DNA from 3 places in the Actinomadura sp. ATCC 39365 genome. Region 3 is predicted to be linked to each of the others. Evidence: riboswitches for the same ligand, from Rfam matches in the RefSeq annotation. Region 3 holds a riboswitch; each other region holds the start of a gene.
What was found. A riboswitch is a leader RNA that binds a small molecule or an ion and turns the genes downstream of it on or off. The one in region 3 is predicted to bind thiamine pyrophosphate.
Positions count from the first base shown of each region.

Region 1: linked by a shared signal. The riboswitch ahead of thiC (phosphomethylpyrimidine synthase ThiC) and the one ahead of ACNF49_RS42660 (FAD-dependent oxidoreductase) in region 3 are both predicted to bind thiamine pyrophosphate.
Region 2: linked by a shared signal. The riboswitch ahead of ACNF49_RS04100 (purine-cytosine permease family protein) and the one ahead of ACNF49_RS42660 (FAD-dependent oxidoreductase) in region 3 are both predicted to bind thiamine pyrophosphate.

Region 1 is NZ_CP184335.1:10,537,903-10,543,745, forward strand. Features, by position in the region: gene ACNF49_RS50350 (DEAD/DEAH box helicase) at 1-1,426, shown strand, start outside; gene ACNF49_RS50355 (SDR family oxidoreductase) at 1,506-2,357, shown strand; gene thiC (phosphomethylpyrimidine synthase ThiC) at 2,367-3,845, opposite strand; TPP riboswitch at 3,838-3,950, opposite strand; gene ACNF49_RS50365 (class I SAM-dependent methyltransferase) at 3,986-4,606, shown strand; gene ACNF49_RS50370 (glycoside hydrolase family 95 protein) at 4,566-5,843, opposite strand, start outside.
Region 2 is NZ_CP184335.1:755,825-761,667, reverse strand. Features, by position in the region: gene ACNF49_RS04125 (LCP family protein) at 1-529, shown strand, start outside; gene ACNF49_RS04120 (GOLPH3/VPS74 family protein) at 589-1,236, opposite strand; gene ACNF49_RS04115 (TenA family protein) at 1,259-1,864, shown strand; gene ACNF49_RS04110 (Fpg/Nei family DNA glycosylase) at 1,902-2,780, shown strand; gene ACNF49_RS04105 (rhodanese-like domain-containing protein) at 2,807-3,130, shown strand; TPP riboswitch at 3,182-3,295, shown strand; gene ACNF49_RS04100 (purine-cytosine permease family protein) at 3,286-4,623, shown strand; gene ACNF49_RS04095 (methylated-DNA--[protein]-cysteine S-methyltransferase) at 4,609-5,181, opposite strand; gene ACNF49_RS04090 (ATP-binding protein) at 5,277-5,843, shown strand, end outside.
Region 3 is NZ_CP184335.1:8,833,116-8,838,958, reverse strand. Features, by position in the region: gene ACNF49_RS42670 (thiazole synthase) at 141-896, opposite strand; gene thiS (sulfur carrier protein ThiS) at 889-1,089, opposite strand; gene ACNF49_RS42660 (FAD-dependent oxidoreductase) at 1,086-2,600, opposite strand; TPP riboswitch at 2,590-2,706, opposite strand; gene ACNF49_RS42655 (NAD(P)/FAD-dependent oxidoreductase) at 2,759-3,928, shown strand; gene ACNF49_RS42650 (Rv2175c family DNA-binding protein) at 3,959-4,333, shown strand; gene thiE (thiamine phosphate synthase) at 4,311-4,976, shown strand; gene ACNF49_RS42640 (polyprenyl synthetase family protein) at 5,181-5,843, opposite strand, start outside.

The DNA.
Region 1 (5,843 bases), 1.7 Mb from region 3:
GGGTCACGCGCGCTTCATGGCCGACTTCTTCACCAGGGCGGGGCTGCCCTCGCGGGCGGTGGACAGCGGCACCGACGACCAGTCGCGCAAGGACGCGCTGAAGGCCCTACGGGAGGGGAAGGTCACCTTCCTGTTCGCCGTGGACCTGTTCAACGAGGGCCTCGACGTGCCCGACGTCAACACCCTGCTCCTGCTGCGGCCGACCGAGAGCGCCACCGTCTTCCTGCAGCAGCTCGGCCGCGGCCTGCGCCGCACCCCCGACAAGGACGTGCTGACCGTCCTCGACTTCGTCGGCCAGCACCGCAAGGAGTACCGCTTCGGCAACCGGTTCCAGGCGCTCACCGGCTTCGTCCGGGGGCGGCTGGAGACGCAGGTCAGGAACGACTTCCCGCTCCTGCCGTCGGGCTCGCAGATCGTCCTGGACCGGGTCACCAAAGACCGCCTGCTCGACGAGCTGCGGATCCATCTGAGCGCGACGGTCACCATGGTCACGCAGGAGATCCGGTCGCTCGCCGAGACGTCGCTGGTGAAGTACCTGGAGGCGAGCGGTCGCGACATCGACGACCTGTACCGCAACCGCCGCTACTGGACCGACCTGCTGCGCCGGTCCGGCCTGGTCACCGCCCCCGCCTCCGCGCTGGAGAACGCGCTGGGCCGCCGGATCCGCGCGCTGCTCCACGTCGACGACCGCCCGCGGGCCGCGGCCTACGCCGACCTGCTGCGTCCCGGCGGGCCCCGCTACGACGACTGCCCGCCGGCCACGCAGGCGTTCGCCCGCATGTTGTTCTTCTCCTTCTGGCGGGACGGCGGCGGCTTCGCCTCCTACGACGAGGGCCTGGACCGGCTGCGCGCCGAGCCGGACCTGTGCGCGGAGATCCTGGAGGTCCTCGCCTACGGCGTGGAGCGCCCGCGCCATGTGACCAGGCCCCTTCCCGCGACACTCGCCGGCGTGCCGCTGGAGCTCAACGGCCACTACTCGGCCGACGAGGTCCTGGCCGCTCTGGGCTGGGCGAGCCTCGGCGGTTCCGTGCCCGCCACCATGCGGGAGGGCGTGGCGTGGTGCCCGGCCACCCGCTGCGACGCCCTCTTCGTCACCCTGCGCAAGAACGAGAAGGAGTTCTCCCCGCAGACCATGTACCGCGACTACGCCCTGACCCCGGAGCTCTTCCACTGGGAGTCCCAGAACCGGACCGGCGCGGGGTCGGCCACCGGCCTGCGCTACCAGAGGCATGAGCACACCGGCAGCCACGTCCTGCTGTTCACCAGGGAACGCACGGAGAACGACCATCGTCACCCCGAGCCGTACGTCTTCCACGGCACCGCCCGCTACGTCGAGCACAAGGGCGAACGCCCGATGGCCGTCACCTGGAGGCTGGACGAGGAGATGCCCGCGGACCTGTTCCGGCGCGCGGCCATCGCCGGCTGACAGCTGTAGCTGGCCGTAAAGGGGTGATCTGGGCGAAGCATGACGTTATCGATACCCCGTCGGGGGAAGATCGCCGGACATGTCGGAGACACCACCACCCCAGAGCCAGCCGTACCCGGGCCGTACGGACGAGATGTCGCCCGAGCCGCGCGACGAGATGCGCGGCTACGAGGGCAGGGACCTGCTGGCGGGCAAGAAGGCGCTGATCACCGGCGGTGACTCGGGCATCGGCCGGGCGGTGGCGGTGGCGTTCGCCAAGGAGGGCGCGGACGTCGCCATCGCCTACCTCGACGAGCACGACGACGCCAACCACACCCGCGGCCTGGTCGAGCAGGAGGGACGGCGCTGCGTGCTGCTGCCCGGCGACCTGGGCGACCGCGACCACTGCGCGACGGTCGTGGAGCAGGCCGTCTCCGAGCTGGGCGGCCTGGACGTCCTGGTCAACAACGTGGCCTACCAGGCGCCCGTCGACTCCCTGGAGGAGCTGACGGACGAGCAGTGGGAGCACACGTTCGCGGTCAACATCCACAGCTACTACCGCGTCACCAAGGCCGCGCTGCCGCACCTGCGGGAGGGCAGCGCGATCGTGAACACCTCCTCGATCAACGGCCTGCGGGGCAACAAGACCCTCATCGACTACGCCGCGACGAAGGGCGCGATCAACGCCTTCACCTACTCCATGGCCCAGAACCTGGTCGAGCGCGGCATCAGGATCAACGCCGTCGCCCCCGGCCCGGTCTGGACGCCGCTGATCCCGGCCACGATGCCGGAGGAGAAGGTGGAGAAGTTCGGCGCGCAGGTGCCCATGAAGCGGGCCGCCGACCCCGACGAGATCGCCCCTTCGTACGTGTTCTTCGCCGCCGACCGGCTGTCCTCGTACTACACGGGCGAGGTGCTGGCCCCGATCGGCGGCGAGACGCTCCCGGGCTGACCGCGCAGGTCAGAGGTAGATCGAGCCGCCCTTCCCGAGGAACTCGGCCGCCTTGTCGGCCATGCCCGCCCGCACCTCGTGGCTGAGCTTCATCGAGCAGAACTTAGGGCCGCACATCGAGCAGAAGTGCGCGGTCTTGGCGGGCGCGGCCGGCAGGGTCTCGTCGTGGAAGGCGCGGGCGGTGTCCGGGTCGAGCGACAGGTCGAACTGGTCCTCCCAGCGGAACTCGAACCGGGCGTCCGACAGGGCGTCGTCCCACGCCTGGGCCTGCGGGTGCCCCTTGGCCAGGTCCGCCGCGTGCGCCGCGATCTTGTACGTGATCACGCCGGTCTTGACGTCGTCGCGGTTGGGCAGGCCGAGGTGCTCCTTGGGGGTGACGTAGCAGAGCATGGCGGTGCCGTACCAGGCGATCATGGCGGCGCCGATGCCCGAGGTGATGTGGTCGTAGCCGGGGGCGATGTCGGTGACGAGCGGGCCGAGGGTGTAGAAGGGCACGTCGTCGCAGAGCTCGCGCTGCAGGTCGACGTTCTCCTTGATCTTGTGCATGGGCACGTGGCCGGGGCCCTCGATCATCACCTGCACCTCGTGCGCGTGCGCGATCTTGGTCAGCTCGCCCAGCGTGCGCAGCTCGGCGAACTGGGCCTCGTCGTTGGCGTCCGCGATCGACCCGGGGCGCAGCCCGTCGCCCAGCGAGAACGTCACGTCGTAGCGGGCCAGCAGGGCGCACATCTCCTCGAAGTGCTCGTACAGGAAGCTCTCGCGGTGGTGGGCCAGGCACCAGGCGGCCATGATCGAGCCCCCGCGCGAGACGATCCCGGTCTTGCGGCGGGCGGTCAGCGGCACGTGCGCCAGCCGCACGCCCGCGTGCACCGTCACGTAGTCGACACCCTGCTCGCACTGCTCGATCAGGGTGTCGCGGTAGACCTCCCACGACAGCGCCTCCGGACGCCCGCCCACCTTCTCCAGCGCCTGGTAGATGGGCACGGTCCCGACCGGGACGGGCGAGCTGCGGATGATCTGCTCGCGGGTCTCGTGGATGTTCGGCCCGGTGGACAGGTCCATGACGGTGTCGGCGCCCCACCGGGTGGCCCAGGTCATCTTCTCGACCTCCTCCTCGATCGAGGAGGTGACGGCGGAGTTGCCGATGTTGGCGTTGATCTTGACCAGGAAGTTCCGGCCGATCGCCATCGGCTCGGACTCGGGATGGTTGACGTTGGCGGGGATGACCGCCCGGCCGGCCGCGACCTCCTGCCGGACGAACTCGGGGGTCATACCCTCCCGGACGGCCACGAACTCCATCTCCTTGGTCACCACGCCGCGCCGCGCGGCGCCGAGCTGGGTGACCGGCGATCCCCACGCCGAGCGGTCGGTACGCGACGGCCCCGAGGTGTCGTAGAGCCGCACCGAGGTGCCGTTCGACAGTCTGACCTCGCGCATCGGCACCTGGAGGTCACCGATGTGGATCTTGGAAAAGCGCGCGTCGCTCATCGCGCAAACTCCCTTCGCCGGCATTATCCGGAGCAGGTTCTGGCGGTCGGCGGCTGACAGCCGTCCTCTCAGCCCGGTCCGTACCGGGCTCCCGCGTTGGTCACCGCGATCATAACCCCGCGCGTGGCAGGATCAAGGGGATGTCTGATCCCATTGCGCACACGACCGCCACCTACGACCGCATCGCGCGCCAGTTCGACGAGCAGGTCGCCGATCCGTCACCCTCGATCGTGGCCGTCCGCGACCGGTTCGCCTCAGCCCTGCCCGCCGGAGCCACGGTCGCCGACCTGGGATGCGGCCCGGGGCGCGAGTCGGCCTGGTTCGCCGGACGCGGCCTGACCACCGTGGGCGTGGACCTGTCGATCGAGATGGCCAGGCTCGCCGCCGGGCGCGGCGTGCCCGCCGTTCTGGGCGATCTGCGGCGGCCGCCGCTGTCGCCGCAGTCCCTGGACGGCATCTGGTCGGCCGCGGCCCTCGTGCACGTGCCGTCCGAGCAGACCGAGCCGACGCTGCGCGCCTGGCACGCGGCGCTGCGCCCCGGCGGGGTGCTCGCGCTGATCACCGCCCTGGGCGACAGCGAGGGCTGGGAGCCGGTGCCGTACCGGACGGAGTACGAGCGCTGGTTCGTCCACCGCGACGCGGGGGACCTGCTCGCGGTGCTGGACGCGGCCGGGTTCGCGGTCGCCTGGCACGAGACGAACGTCACCCACCGCACGTGGTTCAGCGTGCTGGCGACAGCGCGCAGCTCTCCCCTGCCCTAGTCTCCAGGTCGAGCGCGAACCCGGGGCCGCGCAGCCGGGCGGTCCCACCGCGCGCCGACGCCAGCCTGACCTCGACCGGCACGCCGTCCGCCCAGGTCACCCCGACGGTGAAGCCGCCGCGGGCGCGCAGCCCGTCGAACGAGCCCGCGTGCCAGACGGCCGGCAGTGCGGGCAGCAGCTCGATGACGCCGGCGTGGCTCTGGAGCAGCATCTCGGCCACCCCGGCGGTCGCGCCGAGGTTCCCGTCGATCTGGAACGGCGGATGCGTGTCCCACAGGTTGGGCAGCGTGCTGGACCGCAGTTGCCCGCTCAGCATGCTCAGGGCGCGGTCGCCGTCCTTGAGCCGGGCCCAGAAGTTGACCTTCCAGGCCATGCTCCAGCCCGTGCCGCCGTCGCCGCGGGCTTCGAGGGTGGTGCGCGCCGCGGCCAGGTGCTCGGGAGCGGTGAGCTGCGTCCCGGGGTGCAGGGCGTAGAGCTGGGAGACGTGCCGGTGCCGGTCGGACGGGTCGTCGAGGTCGGCCTTCCACTCCTGGAGCTGCCCCCACGACCCGACCCGCAGCCCGGGATCGAGCCGGTCGGCCGCCGCGCGCAGCCGTCCGGCGAACTCGGCGTCCACGCCGAGCGTCCGCGCGGCCTCGGCCGTGCAGGCGAACAGGTCCCGGACGATCTGCTGCGCCATGGCCGCGCCCGCGGTGAAGTCGCCGTGCTCGGGCGAGTACGCGGGCGAGACGACGAGGCTGCCGTCACGCCCGTCGGTACACAGGTTGGCCAGCCAGAACTCGGCGGCCTCGCGCATCGCCGGGTAGGCGTGCCCGCGCAGGTAGTTCTCGTCGCCGCCGAACAGGTAGCGCTCGTAGAGCTGGCGCACCAGCCAGCCGGCGGCGTCCGGCATCCAGAACGACGTGGGCCAGTCGTGCACCCCGGTGAACCCGAACGGGTTGGTGTTGGAGTGCACCACCCAGCCCGCGGAGCCGAACATCGACCGCGCGGTCTCTCGACCGGGCGCGCGCAGCCCCGCCACGAACTCCTGGTACGGCACCGCCGTCTCGGCCAGGTTCACCGGCTCGGCGGGCCAGTAGTTCATCTGCAGGTTGATGTTGGTGTGGTAGTCGGACTCCCACGGCGGCGAGTTGGACGCGTTCCACACCCCCTGCAGGTTGGCCGGCAGCGAGCCGGGGCGGGAGCAGGCGATCAGCAGGTACCGGCCGTACTGGAAGTACAGCGTCTCCAGGGCCCT
Region 2 (5,843 bases), 8.1 Mb from region 3:
CGACAACTACATGGAGATCGGCTTCGCCGGCTTCGTGGACATCGTGGACGCGATCGGCGGCGTCGAGATCAACGTCCGGGCCGACGTCGACGACCCCAAGGCCGGGCTCAAGCTCAAGAAGGGCACGCAGGTGCTCAACGGCTCCCAGGCCCTCGGCTACGTACGCACCCGCAAGGGCGGCGCGCTGCCGGACTTCGAGCGCACCAAACGGCAGCGGCAGTTCCTCGGCGCGGTGGTGAAGAAGGCCGCCAGCCCGGGCGTGCTGATCAACCCGTTCACGTCGATCCCGCTGGCCATGAGCGCCACGGACGCGGTCGAGGTCGACTCCAGCACCGGCGCGTTCGACATGCTCTCGCTGGGGCTGGCGATGGGCGACAGCCCGGTCACGACCGTGGTGCCGTTCGGCGGGAACGAGATCGTCGCCGGCGGCGGCGCGGCGATCAAGTGGGACCGGCTCAAGGCGCTGGCCCTCTTCGACGCGCTGAAGGCCGACAAGCCGGTGCCGAAGGAGATCGTGGACGCCGGTTGACCTGCCCCGCGAGGCGCGAGCCTCGCGGGGGCGGCCCTGCCCGGCTGGCCCCGCCCGGCTCAGCTCGTGGCGGCGACGATCGCGGCGGTGGAGGCGGTGACGGCGACGGCCGCGGTGATGGCGGTGATCGTCTTGGCGACCGCCTGACCGGCCCACTCGCCCTCGGCGATCTCCTTGACGCGCTCGCGGTCGGCGCCGGGGAAGGCTTTGCGGTCGAGCTTGGCCGCGTGCATGATCGCGATCAGCGTGGCGGTGCGCTCGTCGGGGTCGGCGCCCGCGAGGACGGACGTCACGCGTTCGCGCACGTCGGCCTCCACCTGGGGGTCCGACTCCGGCCAGCGGGTGGTCGGGAAGATGCCCAGCACCCGGCCGCGCTCCTCGGCCAGCACACCCGCCTCGGCGAGCCTGGTGAGCAGGCGCCTGCGCAGCTTGTCCGTCTGCAGCCGCTGCACCCACCACGCGGGCTTCCTGGCTTTGCCGTCCTCGGCCATGCGGGCGAGGGCGGCGTCGAGCTCCGCGTCGCCCAGCGGGGTGGGGTCCTTGACCGTCACCTTGTCGTCGGCCAGCTCGACGCGGCCCGCGGCGGCCAGCTCGGCGAGGATCGCGCCGCCGAGCGCGGGGTTGAGCTGGACGCCCCCGATGAGCTGCTTGCCCTCTTCCTCGTCGTGGGCGAGGAGGAGGAGTTCTTCGGCAATCGTCACGGTCATGCCCCGACACTAACCTCCCAGCATGAGCATTTCGGAAAGACTTCACGCGATCGGCCGGCCGCTGCTCCAGGCGCAGCTCGACCACCCCACGGTGGCCGGCATCGGGCGGGGCGACCTGCCGGAGCCGGTCTTCCGCTCCTGGCTGGAGCAGGACTACCTGTACCTGCTGGACTATGTGCGGGTGTTCTCCAGGCTGGCCTGGCAGGCGCCGGACGGGCATCTGGGGGACCTGGTAGATCTGGCGCATGCGACGTACCACGACGAACTGCGGCTGCATCGGTCGTTGTCGGCGGAGTTCGGGGCCGATCTGGACAACGCGGTGAAGGGGCCGGCGTGTGCGGCGTACACGGCGTTCCTGCTGGAGGCGGCGGGGTCGTACGGGGAGGGGTTGGCGGCGCTCTATCCGTGCATGTGGGGATATTCGAGTCTTGGGAAGATCCTTGCCGAGAATCCGCCCGCCGAGCCGCGGTACCGGGCCTGGGTGGACACCTACGCAGACCCGGCGTTCGCGGCGCTGACCGTACGGATCGGGCAGATGATCGACGAGGCCGACCCCGACCCCGTACGGGCGGAGGCGCTGTTCGCCGAGGGCATGGCACACGAGCTCGCCTTCTGGGACGTGCCGTAGTCGCGTGCCGGCCCGGTGCGCGCCATACCCTGGTGGCATGCCGGAACTTCCCGAGGTGGAGTCGCTCACGAACTTCCTGCGCGAGCGGGCGGTCGGCCGTTCGATCGCCGGCGTCGACGTCGTCGGCTTCCAGGCGCTCAAGACGTTCGACCCGCCGGTCACCGCGCTCGGCGGGCTCACCGTCACGGGCGTGTCGAGGCACGGCAAGTTCCTCGACCTCGACTGCGACGGCCTGCACCTGATCATCCATCTGGCCCGCGCCGGCTGGCTGCGCTGGCGCGACGACCTGACCGGCGCGCGGCCGGTGCGGCCGGGCAAGGGGCCGCTGGCCGTACGCGTACGGCTGGCGCCCGACGACGACGGCCTGGCCCCCGGGTTCGAGCTGACCGAGGCAGGCACGCAGAAACGGCTGGCCGTCTACGTCACCGACAAGCCGGAGGACGTGCCCGGCGTCGCCGCCCTGGGCCCCGACCCGCTCGACGACGCCTTCACCGTCGAGGCGCTCAAACGCATCGTGGGCGGCAACCGCACCCAGATCAAGGGGCTGCTGCGCGACCAGAAGGTGATCGCGGGCATCGGCAACGCCTACTCCGACGAGGTGCTGCACGCGGCGAAGATGTCGCCGTTCAAGATCGCGGCGACGCTGACCGACGCGCAGATCGCCGACCTGCACGAGGCCATCGTGACGACGTTGCGCGACGCCGTCGAACGGGCGCACGGGCTGGCCGCCAAAGACCTCAAGGCGGAGAAGAAGTCCGGGCTGCGCGTGCACAACCGGGCGGGCCAGCCGTGCGACGTGTGCGGCGACACGATCCGCGAGGTGTCCTTCGCCGACTCCGCGCTCCAGTACTGCCCGACCTGCCAGACGGGCGGCAAGCCGCTGGCCGACCGGCGGATGTCGCGCCTGCTCAAGTAGGGTCCCGGGCGCGGGATGATGGAGGCATGACCGTTCCTGAGATCGAGGCCACCGCCGTTCCCGACGACGCCTACCTGCTCGACGTCCGCGAGCAGGACGAATGGCTCGCCGGCCACGCCCCCGAGGCCGTGCACATCCCCATGTCGCAGATCCAGGGCCGGGTCGAGGAGGTGCCCGCCGACCGCACCGTCTACGTGGTGTGCCGGGTCGGCGGCCGGTCGATGCAGGTCGCGGCGTGGCTCAACCAGCTCGGGCGCGACGCCGTCAACGTGGGCGGCGGCATGCAGTCGTGGGAGTTCGCGCGCCGTCCGATGGTGAGCGAGACCGGGCAGGAGCCTTTCGTGGCCTGAATGCCCCACTGTGGCGGTTCTGCCGCCATTAAGGCATGATGAGGGCGCCAACTGCATAGTCGCGGGAGCTCGGGGTGCCGGGCTGAGAGGGCAGCAACACAGCCGCTGCCGACCGCCTGAACCTGTCCGGATAATGCCGGCGTAGGGAGTGTGCGATGACGCATGTCGTCGACGAAGTTCCGCTGACCCTTGACGGCGCGCCCCCCAAGACCCTCGGCGTCCTCGACCAGGGCGCGCTCTGGGCCAACCTCGGTGTCAGCCTTCTCGGCTTCTCCGGTGCGCTCGTCCTGATCGACCCCCTGGGCGGCGCGCCGCTCAGCCTCGTGGCCGCGCTCACGGCCGCCGTGGTCGGCAGCCTCATCGGCACGGCCATGGTGGGCCTGTCGGCCATCCCCGGCACGCAGACCGGGCGGCCGGCGATGGTGCTGCTGCGCGGGCTGTTCGGGGCGAAGATGTCGTACGTCCCGTCCGTGCTGAACATCGTGCAGATGCTCGGCTGGGGGGCCTTCGAGCTCTGGGTGATCGCCAAGGCCGCGAACGCGATCTTCGGCAGCGTCCCGTACCAGGTGTGGGTGGTGGCGGCGGGGGTGCTGACCACCGCGCTCGCCGTCTGGCCGCTCGGGTCGATCAGGCTGCTGCGCCGGTACGTGACCGTCGGCGTGATCCTGTCGCTGATCTGGTTCACCGTGTCGTTCCTGGGCGAGGCGCCGACGTACACGGGCGGGTCGTGGACGGCCTTCGCCCCGGCCGTCGACTACGTCATCGCCCTGTCGGTGTCGTGGGTGCCGATGGCCGCCGACTTCGCCAGGCACTCGCGTTCCAGCCGGGCCGCCTTCACCGGGGTCGTCGGCGGCTACACCGTCGCCCAGGTGGCCTGCCTGGCCCTCGGCGTGTACGCGGTGGCCATCGCGGGCGCCCGGGCGGTCCAGGCCGACGGCATGGTCGTGTTCCAGCCGTTCGTCGCGGCGCCGCTGGGCGCGCTGTTCTTCGGCATCCTGGTGCTGCGCGAGACCGACCAGTCCTTCGCCAACGTCTACTCCACCACCGTCTCGCTGCAGAACCTCATGCCGAACGTCGACCGCCGGATCGTCTCGACCGCGATCGGCGTGCTCACCACCGCGATCGCCCTGGTCGTGGACGTCACCTCCTACGGCGCGTTCCTCGGGGTGATCGGCGCGGTGTTCGTGCCGATGTTCGCGGTGCTGGCCGTCGACTACTTCGTGCTCGGCGGCGCCGCCCGCTGGAACACCGCCGAGGACGCGCCCTCGCGCTGGCTGATGCTGCTGCCGTGGGCGCTGGGCTTCGCCGCCTACTGGTTCACCACCTCGACGCCCACGGTCGCCGGCTGGGACGGCTTCTGGGCCTCCGCCCGCGACGCCGTCGGCTTCACGAGGGAGCCGTGGATGAACGGTGCGCTCGGCGGCGCGCTGGTGGCGGCCCTGGTGACGCTGCTCATCGGCGTGCTCGGCCGACGCCGGTCAGCGGCCCGCTGAGGCCCGGCGTTCGACGTTGAGCAGGTGCTGCTTGGCGGCCACGCCTCCGGCGTAGTCGCCGAGCTCGCCGTCCTCACGGACCACCCGATGACAGGGCACGATCACGCACACGGGGTTGGCGCCGACCGCGTTGCCGACCGCGCGAAGGGCGCGCGGCCGTCCGATGCTCGCGCCGATCTCCTCGTACGTCGTGGTCGTGCCGTAGGGCACGGCCATGGTCTTCTGCAGCACGGTACGGGCGAACGGCGTGGCCAGCGCGAGGTCCACCGGCGTGGCGAAGGTGCGCAGGCGGCCGGAGAAGTACGCGTCGAGCTCCCGGCGCACCGGGTCGAGGCGGCGGGCGTCGGGCCCGATGAACGTGCCGACCTCCTTGGCCACCCGCTCGAACACGGTGTTCTCGGCCTCGAAACTGCAGGCCGCGATGCCCTTGCCGGTCACCGCGAGCACCAGCCTGCCCACCGCGCCGTCGTAGGTGCCGAACGCGATGTCCGGTGGCCCCTCGCCCTTGTAGGTGCTGGAGGTCACTCTCAGCAGGGCATCGAGGTCGCTGCTCGACATGCCTCTCACCCGTTTCAGCCACCGGAATCTTCGTGAGCGCAGCGTATCGGACGGATCGCCCGTCAGACCCACCACGCCACGTGCACTATGGAGGTGTGGGGTACGCATGGGTCGGTAGTGACGAGGAGATCGCTCGTGCCGTGCTCGCCGGCTCCCCCAACGCCGTGGTGGCGCTCGACCGCGACCAGAGCGTGCTGGTCTGGAACCCGGCGGCCGAGCATCTGTTCGGCTGGACGGCGGCCGAGATGCTGGGGCGCCGGGCGCCGATCGTCCCCGACGAGCTGGCCGCCGAGCACAACGCGGTGCTGGAGCGCGTACGCACCGGGGGGCAGGTGTCGCTGCGCACCAAGCGCGTCCACAAGGACGGCAGGTCGCTCGACCTGCGGGTGGACATCAACGCCCTGCGCATGGGCAACTCCGTGGTCGGCTACGTCCTGGCCCACCATCCCGCGCGGGCCGACGAGGTCGCCGGGCTGCGCATGGAACGCCGGGCCAGGCTGGTGCGCCGGCTCACCGACGTGGTCGGCGACATCAACTCCGAGCTGGAGCTGCCGGCCGTGCTCGACCGCATCTCGGCCAGCCTCACCGAGCTGACGGGCGCGGACGCGGGCGGGTTCGTGCTGATCGAGGGGGAGCGGCTGCGGCTGGTCAGCACGTACCGG
Region 3 (5,843 bases):
AGGGCCCGCGCGCCCGAAACCGATGCGGAGACGTTCTCGCGAGGGCGGCCCCGACCGGCGGGAGGGCCGGCGCGAGCCGGCCCTCCAGTGGATCTCAGGGGATCCCGAGGGGTCGTCGGCTCCAGTGGGTCAGGGGATCCCTACGGGGTCGTCGGCGAGGACGCCTCGGCGTAGCGACGGCGCGGGATCCGGCCCGCCTGCCGCGCCTGGCGTCCCGCCACCACGGCCGCCCTCATCGCCGAGGCCATGAGCTCGGGGCGCTGCGCCCGGGTGACCGCCGTGGCCAGCAGCACCGCGTCGCAGCCCAGCTCCATGGCCAGGGCGGCGTCGCTGGCCGTGCCGATGCCGGCGTCGAGGATCACCGGCACCTCGGCGGCCTCCACGATGAGCTCGATGTTGTGCGGGTTCCTGATCCCGAGCCCCGAGCCGATCGGCGCGCCCAGCGGCATCACCGCCGCGCAGCCGGCCTGCTCCAGCCGCCGTGCCAGCGCCGGGTCGTCGCCGATGTACGGCAGCACCACGAACCCGTCGGCCACCAGCCGCTCGGCCGCGTCGAAGGTCTCGATCGGGTCGGGCAGCAGCGTGCGCTCGTCGGAGATGACCTCCAGCTTGACCCAGTTCGTCCCCAGGGCCTCGCGGGCCAGCCGGGCCGTCAGCACGGCCTCGCCCGCGGTGAAGCAGCCCGCGGTGTTCGGCAGCACCTTGATGTCGCGGCGGCGCAGCACGTCGAGGACCGAGCCGCGGGCGCCGGGGTCGAGCCGCCGCATGGCCACCGTGGTCAGCTCGGTGCCCGAGGCGACCAGGGCCTGGTCGAGCACCTCGAGGGAGGGCGCGCCGCCGGTGCCCATGATGAGCCGGGAGGCGAACTTCTCCCCGGCGATGATCAGCTCATCCACCCTGCACCGCCGTCAGCACCTCGACGCGGTCGCGGTCGCCGAGCGCCGTCGTCTCCCACGTGCTCCGCGTGACCACCTCGTCGTTCACGGCCACGGCCACCCCGGTGGTGGCCGTGGTCAGCGTCCGTACGGCCTGGGCCACGGTGGTGCCGTCGGCCACCTCGTGCGGGGCGCCGTTGATCGTCACAATCATGAAATATCCCGAAATCTCGCGGGCGAGCACAGCGCGGCCAGCTCGCCCTCCTCACCCGTCAGAATCCCCGCGCCCGTCGAAAGCCCCGCCTGGGCCGCTGTCTGGGCCGCTGTCTGGGCCGCTGTCTGTGTTGTTGTCCGGGCCGTTGCCAAGGCCGTCGTCGGGGGCGCCGTCGTCGTCACCGGGGTCGTGGCCGGGGTCGTCACCGCCGCCGTGACCAGGGCGGCCGTGAGGGGCGCCAGCAGCACCCCGCCCCGGTGGTGGCCGGTCGCCAGCACCAGCCCGGGGACCTCGCCCGTCCCGATGATCGGCAGGTTGTCGGGGGTGCCCGGACGCAGCCCGGCGACCACGTCGGCGACCTCCAGCTCGGTGACGCCCGGCACCAGCTCCCTGGCGTCGCGCAGCAGCTCGTAGAGCCCGCCCGCGGTCACCCGGGTGTCGAACCCGAGCTCCTCCTGGGTCGCCCCCAGCACCAGCTCACCGTCGCCCCTGGGGACGAGGTAGACGGGCGCGCCGTGCACCATCCCGCGTACGCACCGCCCGAGCAGCGGCTGCGGCGAGCGCAACCGCATGATCTGCCCCTTCACCGGCCGGACGGGCACGTCGGCCAGCTCCCCGCTCCACGCCCCGGCGGCCAGCACCACCCGCTCGGCCGCGATCTCCCGCACCGCCGGCTCAGGCTGACCGGGCACGGGCTCGAGCCGCACACCGGTCACAGCACCCGCCGCAGCGCCTGCCGCACCGCCGGTCCCGCCGCCGGTCCCAGCGCCGGTCCCAGCGCCTGTCACGACGCCTGGAGCGGTGTCGCCGTCGCGCAGCAGCCTGGTCACCCGCGCCCGCACCACGGGCACGCCCAGCCGGTCGAGCGCGGCCAGCAGCGCCGCCGTGACCCGGCGCGGATCGACCCAGGCGTCACCGGGGGCGAGCAGCCCGCCGCGCACCGAAGGCGCCAGCATGGGCTCCAGACGGCGGCACTCGCGCCCGGTCAGCCGCTCGACCCGCAGCCCCAGCTTGTCCATGAACGCCGCCAGGTCGTCGAGCGCCGCGAGGTCGTCGGCCCCGAAGGCGACGTCGAGCGTGCCGTCGGCGCGCAGGTCGAGCGCACGACCAGCGGCCCCCTCCGGCCCGATCATCCCGAACGTGCCCCCGAACGCCTCCCGGGACCTCGTCCCGGCCCCGCCGCCCAGGCCCGCGCCGAGACCTGGCCCGAGGCTCGCGCTGAGGCCCGCACTGAGGCCCGCACTGCGGCCCGCGCTGAGGTCCGGGCCGAGGCCCGCGTCGGCGGCCAGTTCGGCGGCGAAGGACGGCCACCGGCTCAGCGAGGCGGCCCCCAGCCGCAGCAGCGGCTCCTCGGTGTAGGCGACCTCGCTGACGGGCGCCAGCATCCCGGCCGCCGCGTAGGAGGCCCCGCGGCCCGGGGCCGGGTCGACCACCGTGACGGGCAGCCCCTCGCGGGCCAGCCGCCAGGCGATCGACAACCCGACGACCCCGCCGCCCACGATCACATTCATCCGCGCTCCCTTCGCCGGCATGATCCGGATCAGGTGTCTTGCGGTCGAAGGCCCGCTCAAGCCTTCCTCTCAGCCCGGTGACGGCCGGACTCCCGCGCGTCTTGCGCCTCCAGCCTACGGCCTCGGCGCGACGCACCGGCACCGCCCCCGTTATGGTCATGAACGTGAACCATGTCGTAGTGGTGGGAGCGGGCCTGGCCGGGCTGCGCAGCGCGGAGGCGCTGCGCGGGCGCGGCTTCACCGGACGGATCACGCTGATCGGCCAGGAGCGCCATCGGCCCTACGACCGTCCGCCGTTGTCCAAGGCCGTGTTGTCCGGCGCGGCCGACTCCAGCTTCCTGGAGGCCGACCTCGACGCGCTGGAGGTCGACTTCTGGCCCGGCGTCACCGCCAAGGCCCTGCGCGAGGGCGTCGTGGAGACCACCGAGGGCCAGCTCGGCTACGACGGCCTCGTGATCGCCACCGGCGCCGAGCCGATCACCGTGCCCGGCGACGGCCCCCAGCACGTCCTGCGCACCCTCGACGACGCCCACGAGCTGCGCGCCGGACTCGTGGCCGGGGCGCACGTGGCGATCATCGGCGCGGGCTGGATCGGCGCCGAGGTCGCCACCGCCGCCCGCAAGGCCGGCTGCTCGGTGACCGTCATCGAGGCCGGCCCCACCCCGCTGGCCAACGCCGTGGGCCCGGAGATCGGCGCCCGCACCCGACACTGGTACGACGGCATCGACCTGCGCCTGAACACCATGGTCGACGAGGTGGACGAGGGCGGCGTGCGGCTGGTGGGCGGCGAGTTCGTCCAGGCGCACGTGGTCGTCACCGGCATCGGCGTGCGCCCGGCCATCGAATGGCTGGCCGGCTCCGACATCGACCTGCACAACGGCGTCGTCACCGACGAGCACCTGCGCACGTCCATGCCCAACGTGGTCGCCGCCGGCGACTGCGCGGCCTGGTGGTCGCGCCGCTACGGCGTCCGGCTCCGCGTCGAGCACTGGGACACCGCGCTCGGCTCGCCCGAGGTCGCCGCCGCGACCCTGCTGGGCGAGGAGGCCGTCTACGACCCGGCGCCCTACTTCTGGTCCGAGCAGTTCGGCCACATGGTCCAGTACATCGGCCACCACCCCTCCGGCGACCGCCTGCTCTACCGGGGCGAGCCCGAGGGCAAGTGGTCGGCCGTCTGGCTGACGTCCGGCGACACCCTCGCCGCCGTGCTGGCCGTCGACCGGCCTCGGGACTACGTGCAGGGCCGTAGGATCATCGAGGGCGGTCATCGCCTCGACACAGAACGCCTGGTAGATCCAGAGGTCCCCCTACGGGATTGTGTTGTTTGAGCAAGGACGGCATGTGGTAGTTGTGGTTTCGTGACGCTTTCTGTTGCACAGATCGACCGGGAGACCGACCAGCTCGTCGACGAGTGGCTCACTCTCCCCGAAGTGGCCTCACGCCTGGATCTCTCGATCGGGCGGGCCAAGCAACTCCTCAAGGACCACAAGCTGCTCGGCGTGCGCCGCGGCGGCGGCGGGCCACAGGTTCCCGCGGTGTTCATCGACGGGAAGGACGTGATGAAGGGCCTGCCCGGCACACTGACCGTGTTGCAGGACGCCGGCTACGACGACGTCGAGTCGCTGCGCTGGCTCTTCACCCCAGACGAGTCCCTGCCGGGGTCGCCCATCGAGGCGATCAAGGCCGGCCGTCACACGGAGGTCAAGCGGCGTGCCCAGGCCCTCGGTTTCTGAGGCCCGCCTCTATCTCTGCACCGACGGCCGCCGCGACCGCGGCGACCTGGCAGAGTTCCTCGACTCGGTGCTGGCCGGCGGCGTGGACATCATCCAGCTGCGGGAGAAGGGCCTGGAGGCACGCGAAGAACTCGCGCTCCTGGAAGTCTTCCGCGACGCCTGCGACCGGCACGGCAAGCTGCTGGCCGTCAACGACCGGGCGGACATCGCCTTCGCCGCCCGTCCCGACGTGCTCCACCTGGGGCAGGACGACCTTCCCGTGACGGTCGCGCGAGAGATACTCGGCGACGACATCGTCATCGGCCGGTCCACCCACTCCGTCGCCGAGGCGTCCGCCGCGGCCGTGGAGGAGGGCGTCGACTACTTCTGCTGCGGCCCGATCTGGCCCACGCCGACCAAGCCGGGCCGCCACGCGCCCGGCCCGGCGCTGCTGCGGCACGCGGCCTCACTGGGACCGGCCCCAGGGTCGGCCCCGGGGTCGGGCGCGGCGCGGCCGTGGTTCGGGATCGGCGGCATCGACCTCGCCAACCTCGACGAGGTCATGTCGTACGGCGTGAGCCGCGTGGTGGTCGTACGCGCGATCACCGACGCGGAGGACCCGGGGGCGGCGGCGGCCGAGTTCGCCAAACGCCTGACCCCCTGACACGACCGGGCGCCCGTCCACGACGGGCGCCCGAGCCCCGCGCCGAAGCCGCACGCCGAAGCCGGATGCGCGTGCCGGATGCCCATCCCCGGATGCCCGCCCCCGGAAGCGTGCTCAAACCGGACGCCCAGACCCGGGCGCGCGCTCAGGCCGGCCGCCGGTACCGGAGGCCGAGGTCGGAGGTCCGGAGCCAGAGGCCCGGGGTCAGGTCTTGCGGGAGGTCGCGGCGATGGCCAGCTCGGTCAGCGCCGTGCGCGACTCGGCGGTGACCGGCGCCTCGTCGAGCGCGGCCAGCGCGTCGGTGAGATAGCCGGCGATCAGGTCCTCGCACTCCCGCAGCGCGCCGCTGTCCGTGATGATCTCGCGCAGGGCGCTCACCCCGTCCTCGTCGAGCGCGGGGTCGCCGAGCAGCCTGCGCACCGTCGCGGCCGCCTCCGGGGCCGCCGCGGCCAGGGTGCGGGCCACCAGCATCGTGCGCTTGCCCTCCCGCAGGTCGTCGCCGGCCGGCTTGCCGGTCTGGGCCGGGTCGCCGAACACGCCCAGGATGTCGTCCCTGAGCTGGAAGGCGATGCCGACGCGGCGGCCGTAGCCGGTGCACAGCTCGTCCATCCACGGCTCCAGCCCGCCGGCCGCGAGCACCAGGCCGAGCCTGAGCGGCTGCTCCACCGAGTACTTGCCGCTCTTGAACAGCGCCACCCGCAGCGCCGACTCGAAGGTGTTCTCGCCGTGGGCCTGCTCCAGCAGGTCGAGGTACTGGCCGCACATCAGCTCGGTGCGCATGTGGTCGTGGACGGGCTGGGCGGCGGCCAGCGACGCCGGCGGCAGGCCGCTGGTGCGCCACATCTCGCCCGACCACACCAGCAGCAG